Regions from separate parts of the Janibacter alkaliphilus genome, predicted to be linked through region 2. Evidence: riboswitches for the same ligand, from Rfam matches in the RefSeq annotation. Region 2 holds a riboswitch; the other holds the start of a gene.
What was found. A riboswitch is a leader RNA that binds a small molecule or an ion and turns the genes downstream of it on or off. The one in region 2 is predicted to bind FMN.
Positions count from the first base shown of each region.

Region 1: it holds a riboswitch for FMN, as region 2 does, so the genes downstream of both, BJY28_RS13700 (nicotinamide mononucleotide transporter family protein) here and ribD (bifunctional diaminohydroxyphosphoribosylaminopyrimidine deaminase/5-amino-6-(5-phosphoribosylamino)uracil reductase RibD) in region 2, are expected to answer to the same signal.

Region 1 covers NZ_JACBZX010000001.1:2,881,069-2,885,437, forward strand. Annotated here, with positions in the region: gene hisG (ATP phosphoribosyltransferase) at 1-663, opposite strand, end outside; gene BJY28_RS13695 (phosphoribosyl-ATP diphosphatase) at 672-935, opposite strand; gene BJY28_RS13700 (nicotinamide mononucleotide transporter family protein) at 959-1,750, opposite strand; FMN riboswitch at 1,766-1,896, opposite strand; gene BJY28_RS13705 (hypothetical protein) at 1,974-2,825, shown strand; gene rpe (ribulose-phosphate 3-epimerase) at 2,854-3,510, opposite strand; gene BJY28_RS13715 (VOC family protein) at 3,584-3,964, opposite strand; gene BJY28_RS13720 (RsmB/NOP family class I SAM-dependent RNA methyltransferase) at 3,964-4,369, opposite strand, start outside.
Region 2 covers NZ_JACBZX010000001.1:213,733-218,101, forward strand. Annotated here, with positions in the region: gene BJY28_RS00975 (bifunctional 3,4-dihydroxy-2-butanone-4-phosphate synthase/GTP cyclohydrolase II) at 1-853, opposite strand, end outside; gene BJY28_RS00980 (riboflavin synthase) at 850-1,488, opposite strand; gene ribD (bifunctional diaminohydroxyphosphoribosylaminopyrimidine deaminase/5-amino-6-(5-phosphoribosylamino)uracil reductase RibD) at 1,492-2,598, opposite strand; FMN riboswitch at 2,704-2,838, opposite strand; gene sucD (succinate--CoA ligase subunit alpha) at 3,191-4,081, opposite strand; gene sucC (ADP-forming succinate--CoA ligase subunit beta) at 4,102-4,369, opposite strand, start outside.

The sequences.
Region 1 (4,369 bases), 2.7 Mb from region 2:
CTGGTCCACCAGCGTGACCGGGCAGTCGTAGTCGAGCATGACGTACTCGCGGGCGCGCACCACCCCGGTCAGCCGGCGGTGCAGCACGTCCAGTCCCCGGGCATCGGCGTCCGGGGCGCTGATGAGCACCGCCTCGCTGCGCAGGATCGGGTCGCCGAAGACGGTCAGCCCCTGGTTGCGCAGCGTCGTGCCGGTCTCGACGACGTCGGCGATGGCGTCGGCGACTCCGAGCATGATCGCGGTCTCGACGGCCCCGTCGAGCCGGACCACCTCGGCGTCGACCCCGGCACCCCTCAGGTGGTCGGCGACCAGCGTCGCGTAGGAGGTGGCCACCCGGCGGCCCTGCAGGTCGCCGACCTGCGAGACCTCGCCGGCGCGGGCCGCGAAGCGGAAGGTGGAGCCGCCGAAGCCCAGCCCCATCACCTCGCCGGCGGTCGAGCCGGAGTCCAGCAGCAGGTCACGGCCGGTGACCCCGGCGTCGACCTGACCGCGGCCGACGTAGAGCGCCACGTCGCGGGGGCGCAGGTAGAAGAACTCGACCCCGTTGTCGGGGTCGGCCACGACCAGCTCCTTGCTGTCGCGGCGCACGCGGTAGCCCGACTCGCGGAGCATCTCCACGGTGGGCTCGGACAGGGACCCCTTGTTGGGGACGGCGATGCGCATGGTCGACCTCAGAGGTGGGCGTAGACGTCGTCGAGGCTCAGGTCGGCGTCGAGCATGAGCACCTGCAGGTGGTAGAGCAGCTGGCTGATCTCCTCGGCCAGCTCCTCCCGGCTCTGGTACTCCGCGGCCATCCACACCTCGGCGGCCTCCTCGACCACCTTCTTGCCGATGGCGTGCGTCCCGGCGTCCAGCGCGGCGACCGTGCCGGAGCCCTCAGGGCGGCTCGCCGCCTTCTCCCGGAGCTCCTCGAAGAGGGCGTCGAAGGTCTTCACGGCCCCAGGGTACGGGGCGCGGCTCACGCCTTCGCCATCCGGTCGCCTCCCCCGGATCCCGGCGCATCCGGGTCCTCGCCGCGCTCGGCGGCGCCACGGGTGGCGGCCACCCAGCGGGTGAAGCCGTAGAGGACGAAGGCGCCGTAGAAGATGTACATCACCGCGGTCGGCACGTAGCCGGTGGCGAAGCCCAGCGGCACCCCGACGAGGTCGACGGCGATCCAGGCGAGCCAGAACTCGTTCCACCCGCGGGCCATCATGTACGTCGCCAGCATCGAGCCCACGAAGATCCAGGCGTCGCACCAGAAGTACCACCACTCCGGCTGCCAGTACGGGTTCGGCGAGGCCTCCCAGAGGCGGACGAAGACCTCGTGGGCGAGCACAGTGCCCCCGGCCCAGACGGCGATCACCGCCACCCGCTCGCCGGGGCGGGCCCAGCGGGGCACGATCGCCGCGCCGTCGTCGCCGGTGCCGGCCTGCTGGCGGGCCCGGCGGTGCTGGGTCCAGCGCCACCAGCCGTAGATGCTCGTGATGATGAAGAAGACCTGCCGCCCGGCCTGGCCGAAGAGCGGGATGCGCTCGTCGGCGCCGAAGAGCGCCCCGAGGTAGACCGCGAAGAGGATGATGTTGGCGCTGATCCCGACCGGCCAGGCCCACACCCACCGCTTCATCCCGAGGTAGGCGCTGGCGATGCCGATGAGGATGCCGAGGGTCTCCAGGTAGGAGACGTCGTAGCCGCCGACCGTGGCGTGCGCGGCGATGAGCTGCTGGAAGAGGTTCTGCTCGGGGTCGGCCGCGAGCACGAGCGAGGGCATGGCAGGTCCTTGTCCGCACGCCCTCTCCCGTCCGGACTGTCACCGTCGGCCCTGGTGTCGCACCAGAGTTCACCGGCTGCGTCGGGCAGCCGGGTCGCGGGCTCATCACCGCCGGTTCGGAATCTCACCGAGTCACGAGGTCGTGCCGGGCCATCCTCCCCGGCGGCCGCGTCCCTCGGCAAACCGGTGGCGCGCCGGTGGCCCGCTGGCCAAGGATGGGGCGATGGAGCTGACCGAGCGCACCTTCCGGGGCCTGGCGAGATCGTCGCCGTGGCGCTGGCAGAGCGTGCACCTCGTCCGGCACGCCCACGGCGGCGCTCCCGAGGAGGCGGTCATCGGGGCGCGTGTCGAGGCGTGGATCCGGCGCCCCGGCCTCATGCGGGTCGTCGCCGACGGCCGGACCGAGGTGTTCCGGGAGCGGGCTCGAGCGGCGGCGCGGTACTCGACCCGGACGTGGGGCAGGGGCGGACGCCGCAGGACGCTCGCCCGTCCGGGGACGGTGATCCCGGCCGTCGACGCCGACGGACTGGTCACCGTGCGCCCGCCGGACACCGTCGTCGATCTCGACGACCCGATGTGGCAGTCCTACGCCTGGATCGCCATGCTCGACCCGGCCGAGCTCGCCGACGGCGACCCTGACCGGGACCCCGCGCTGCCGGCCGGCGCCGAGCCGCCGCCGCTCGATCCCGATCCCTACCCGTGGGCCGGGTGGCCGTCCTACGCGGCGCCCGTCGGGGTCGAGGTGTCCGACCTTCGCGAGACGGAGCGGGCCGGGCGGCGGACCTGGTGGGCCCGCGCTGTCCCGACCTCGGCCTACCAGCCGCGGTGCAGCTGCTGTCCGCTGCTGCCCAGCGAGGTGGCCGACCGGATCGAGGCCGAGGACGGCGGTCCCCCGCTGGATCCTGGGGTGAGCTATCCCGCGTCCTTCGAGGTCGCGCTCGACGTCGGTACCGGCATCTGCGTGGCCGTGCACCCGCAGCTGCCCTCGACCCGGAGCCTGGACGCCGAGGACAGCGGGTTCGACGTGGAGATCCGCGCCGTCGACCTCGACCTGCCCAAGGGGTTCTTCCGCTGAACGGTCGCGGACCGTGCACTGCGACCAGTCAGTGAGCGTGCCGCCCGGCCAGCTCGCGCAGCTCGCCGATCGCGGCCGCCGCGTCCTCGGCCCCGTAGACCGCCGAGCCGGCGACGAAGACGTCGGCGCCGGCCTCGGCGCACTGCTCGATGGTGCGGGCCGAGACGCCGCCGTCGACCTGGATCCACACCTCGCCGCCGTGCCGGCGGACCGCCTCGCGGACCTGGGCCACCTTCGGCATCTGGTCGGCCATGAAGGCCTGTCCGCCGAAGCCCGGCTCGACGGTCATCACCAGCACCATGTCCAGCTCGGGGAGCAGCTCCTCGTAGGGGGCGAAGGGGGTGCCCGGCTTGAGCGCCATGCTCGCTCGGGCCCCCTGGGCCCGGATCTCGCGGGCGAGACGGGCCGGGTCCGCCGCGGCCTCGACGTGGAAGGTGACGCTCTGCGCGCCGGCCTCGGCATAGGGCGGCGCCCACCGGTCCGGGTCCTCGATCATCAGGTGGCAGTCGATCGGCACCGGGCTGACCCGCAGCAGCGACTCGACCACGGGCAGGCCCAGGGTGAGGTTGGGCACGAAGTGGGCGTCCATGACGTCGACGTGGGCCCAGTCGGCGGTGGCGATGGTGTCCAGCTCGGTCTGCAGGTTGGCGAAGTCGGCGGAGAGGATGCTCGGGGAGATCTGCACGGGTGCTCCGGTTCAGGGTCGGGTCGGCGGGTGGATCGTCCGGTCGGTGGTTCGGCGGGGTCGGTCGGCGGGGTCAGTCGGTGTGGATGGACAGGATGTTGCCGACCCCGTCCTCGACCTGGAAGTGCAGGCCGATCTCGGAGCGGGTCAGCTCCTCGCGGAAGGTGAGCCCGGCCCGCTTGAGCCGCCAGTACTCCAGCTCGGCGTCGGCGACGGCGAGCATGAGCACCGGCAGACCCTCGCGCAGGCAGTGCTCCTGGTAGCGGCGCACCGCCTCGTCGCGGATCGGCTCAAGGTTGATCTGGCAGCCACGCTCCCACCCGGTCCCGGGGCCGAGGATGTAGAGGTCGTGCTGGGGGACGACGAGCACGTCCCGGAAGCCGAGCACCTCGGTGTAGAAGCTGTAGGCGGCGGCCGGGTCGGTGACGTGGATGCCGGCGACCATGACCCGCATCAGGACTGCTCCGTCTTGCGCAGCAGGGCGAGATACATCCCGTCGGTGCCGTGGGTGTGCGGCCACAGCTGGGCGGCCGGGCCCTGCCCGAGCGAGTCGACGGCGAGGCTGCCGGGCCGCGCCACGCCGACGAGCGCCTCACGGGCGTCGACCTGCTCGACGTCGCCGCGGCGGCGCACCAGGTCACCGACGACGAAGGTGGTCTCGGACAGGTGCGGCGAGCAGGTCGCGTAGCCGATGACCCCGCCGGGCCGGGTGGCGTCGATGGCGCTGCCGAGCAGCTCGCGCTGCAGGGGGCCCAGCTGGGCCAGGTCGTCGGTGCTGCGCCGCCAGCGGGCGTCCGGGCGGCGGCGCAGCGCCCCCAGGCCGGTGCACGGCGCGTCGACGAGCACCCGGTCGTAGCCG
Region 2 (4,369 bases):
GCTGGGGGCCGCAGTCGCACCGGCGGGAGCCGAAGACGTCCCCGGTGAGGCACTCGCTGTGCACCCGCACCAGGACCTCGTCGGCGGCGGCGAGGTCGCCGTGGACCAGGGCGACCTGCTCGGCGTCCCCCGGCATCTGGCTGCGGTACCCGACCGCGGTGAAGCGACCCGCGTCCGTCGGCAGCGAGGTGGTCACCACCCGCTGCACGAGGATCTCGGTGCGGCGGCGGTGGCGGGCCAGGTCGTCGATGGAGACCAACGGCCAGCCACGCTCGTCGGCGAGCTCGCGCAGCTCCGGCAGCCGGGCCATCTGGCCGTCGTCCCGGACCACCTCGCAGATCACCCCGGACGGGGCGCGACCGGCCAGCCGGGCCAGGTCGACCGCGGCCTCGGTGTGCCCGCGCCGCACCAGCACCCCGCCCTCGCGCGCCCGCAGCGGGAAGACGTGCCCCGGGCGGGCGAGGTCCCCCGCGCCGGTGGCCGGGTCGGCCAGCAGCCGGGCGGTGCGGGACCGGTCCGCGGCGGAGATCCCGGTGCTCACGCCGTGGCGGGCGTCGACCGAGACGGTGTAGGCGGTGCCCTTGGCATCCTCGTTGACCGCGGTCATCGGCGGCAGGTCGAGCCGGTCCAGGTCGGCCCCGGTCATCGCCACGCAGACCACGCCGCTGCCGAGCCGCACGGTGATCCCCATGAGCTCGGGGGTGGCGGCGTCGGCCGCGAAGATGATGTCGCCCTCGTTCTCCCGGTCGGCGTCGTCGACGACGAGCACCGGTCGTCCGGCGGCGATCGCGGCGAGCGCGTCCTCCACCCGGTCCAGCGGGACGGGCTGCTCGGCGGGCGTCCGGGCGCTCATGCCGCCCCCTCCCGGTCGGTCAGCTCCCGCGCGGAGAGCAGCCGCTCGACGTACTTGGCGAGCACGTCCACCTCGAGGTTGACCCGGTCGCCGACCTGCTTGCGGCCCAGCGTGGTCAGCTCCAGCGTGGTCGGCACGAGACCGACGGCGAAGGTGGGCTCCGGGTCGCCGACCGGGCTCACCCCGGTCACGGTGAGGCTGGTGCCGTCGACGGCGACCGACCCCTTCTCCACGACGTACCGGGCCAGCGCGGGCGGCAGCCCGACCCGGACGGTCTCCCACCGCTCCCCCGGCTCGCGGGCGACGATCCGTCCGACCCCGTCGACGTGCCCCTGGACGAGATGACCGTCCAGCCGACCGGCGACCGGCGCGGCCCGCTCCAGGTTGACCCGGTCGCCGGGGCGCAGCCCGCCGAGGGTGGAGCGCGTCAGGGTCTCGGCCATGACGTCAGCAGTGAAGACCGGCCCGTCCGGCTGCTCGTCGGCGACGGTCAGGCAGACCCCGTCCACCGCGATGCTGGCGCCGTGCACGACGCCCTGCATGACCAGCGGGCCGCGCAGGCTGAGCCGGGCGGAGTCGGCCGCCGTCTCCACGGCGACCACCTCGCCGAGCTCCTCGATGATGCCGGTGAACATCTCTCAGCTCCTCTCCCGGCGCACCCGTGCGCTGATCCGCACGTCGTCGCCGAGCGTCGTGACGTCGAAGGGGGTGAGGCGCAGCGCCTCGGAGATCGTGGTGATGCCGGCCGGCCCCAGGGCCGACGGCCCGGCGCCGAGCAGCGCCGACGCGAGGTAGGTGACGACCTCGTCGACGAGGCCCCGGGCGACCATCGCCCCGGCCAGGGTCGGGCCGCCCTCGACCAGCACCGCGCGGCTGCCGCGCTCGTGCAGCGCGTGCAGCAGCCCCACCAGGTCCAGACCGGAGCCGTCGCGCGGGAGCGCCAGCAGCTCGGCGCCCGCGGAGCGGACGCGCTCCCGCGCCGCGGCGTCGAGGTCGTCGGCGACGACGACCAGGGTGGGCGCGCTGTCGTCGAGGACCCGGGCGTCCGGGGCGATCCGGCCGCCGGTATCGAGCACCACCCGCAGCGGCTGCCGCCGGACCGCCGGGCCGCGGGCGGCCAGGTGCGGGTCGTCGGCGCGCAGCGTCCCGCCGCCGACGAGGACGGCGTCGCTGCGGGCGCGCAGGGCGTGCACGTCGGCGCGGGCGTCGGGGCCGGTGATCCAGCGGCTGCTGCCGTCGGCGGCGGCCACCCGGCCGTCGAGGGTGCTGGCCGTCTTGAGGGTGACGTGCGGGCGCCCGGTGCGCACCGCGGTGAGCCAGGCGCGGTTGACGTGCTCGGCGGCCGCGGTGGCGGCGGCACCGGGCTCGGTGATCACCTCGACCCCGGCCGCACGCAGGTCCGCCGCGCCGCCGCCGGCCGTGGGGTTGGGGTCGGCGACGCCGACGACGACCCGGGTCACGCCCGCGTCGATCAGCGCCTGGGTGCACGGGCCGGTCCGACCGGTGTGCCGGCACGGTTCGAGGGTGACCACCGCCGTGGCGTCGCGGGCCCGCTCGCCGGCGTCGCGCAGGGCCATCACCTCGGCGTGCGGTCCGCCGTGCTGCTCGTGCCAGCCCTCGCCGACGACCTGACCGTCGGGGGCGAGCAGCACCGCGCCGACGACCGGGTTGGGGCTGGTCGTGCCCAGCCCGCGCTCGGCGAGCCGGCAGGCGCGGCGCACGGCCTCGTCCCAGGTGCCCTCCACGCGGAGCCTCCGTCCGTCCTCACCGCGGTCAGCGGGGTCGACGGAGGCACGACGGCGCGAGCCGTCGGACGACGAGCAGGGGCGCACGCGAGGCGCACCCGCCCGTCGCGTGCTGCCTCCCATCCGGACTCTCACCGTCGGTACCGGATTTCCACCGGTTCGGCCTCGCCCCGTCGTGCGGGATGAGGTTCGCGGACTGTCACCGCCGGCTCGGAATTTCACCGACCCCGGAGCACGCGTACATCTGCTGGTACCAGGTCAGGATACCCCTGCCGCGGACGGTCGAGACCTGTGAGACCGACCACCTGCGCGTACCCGGGCGCCAGGCGCGGGCGGGGCCGCCGGGTGAAGCACGAGGTGCTACCGCGAGTGGCGCCAGAAGGTGACGCCCAGAGGAGCCGCCTGGAGGTGGGGACAGCGCCGACCCGGGAGCAGGGGGATGTCGACCGGGTCGGCGCTGCACTGGTCACAGTACGGCCACGACGCCCTCGATGCCACGCCGACGGGCGGGGCATCGTGCAGATCACGTACCCCCTTCGGCATGACGACGGGGCCGGTCCGCAGACCGGCCCCGTCGGGTTGTGCTGGCGGCTCAGCCCTGCTTCGCCTGCATGATCTCGCGCATCAGGTCGGCCGTCTCGGACGGCGTCTTGCCGACCTTGACGCCGGCGGCCTCGAGGGCCTCCTTCTTCGCCTCGGCGGTGCCGGAGCTGCCGGAGACGATGGCGCCGGCGTGACCCATGGTCTTGCCCTCCGGCGCGGTGAAGCCGGCGACGTAGCCGACGACCGGCTTGGTGACGTTGGCCTTGATGTAGTCCGCGGCCCGCTCCTCGGCGTCGCCGCCGATCTCGCCGATCATGACGATCGCGTCGGTCTCCGGGTCGGCCTCGAAGGCCTCCAGGCAGTCGATGTGCGTGGTCCCGATGATCGGGTCGCCGCCGATGCCCACCGCCGTGGAGAAGCCGAACTCCCGCAGCTCGTACATCATCTGGTAGGTCAGCGTCCCGGACTTGCTGACCAGGCCGATCCGGCCGGCGCCGGCGATGTTCGCCGGGATGATGCCGGCGTTGGACTGGCCGGGGGTGATGATCCCCGGGCAGTTCGGGCCGATGATCCGGGTGGCCTTGTCCTTGCTGTAGTTGTAGAACTCCGCGGTGTCCTTGACCGCGATGCCCTCGGTGATGACCACGGCCAGCCCGATGCCGGCGTCCACGGCCTCCATCACCGCCGCCTTGGCGAAGGCGGGCGGGACGAAGAGCACCGAGACGTCGGCGCCGGTCTCGGCCATGGCGTCGGCCACCGAGCCGAAGACCGGGACCTGCTGGCCGCCGTCGAAGTCGACCGTCTGGCCGGCCTTCTTCGGGTTGACCCCGCCGACGATGTTCGTGCCGGAGGCGAGCATGCGCGTGGTGTGCTTCATGCCCTCGGAGCCGGTCATGCCCTGGACGATGACCTTGCTGCTGTCGTTGAGGAAGATAGCCATTGCTGTGGTTGTCCCGTCCCTTACTTCGCGGCCAGCTCGGCGGCCTTGCTGGCCGCGCCGTCCATGGTCTCTTCGATGCTGACGAGCGGGTGCGCGAACTCCGCGAGGATGCGGCGCCCCTCCTCGACGTTGTTGCCGTCCAGGCGGACGACCAGCGGCTTGGTGGCCTCGTCGCCGAGGGTCTTCAGCGCCCCGACGATGCCGTCGGCGACCGCGTCGCAGGAGGTGATGCCGCCGAAGACGTTGACGAAGACGCTCTTGACCTGCTCGTCGTTGAGGATGACGTCC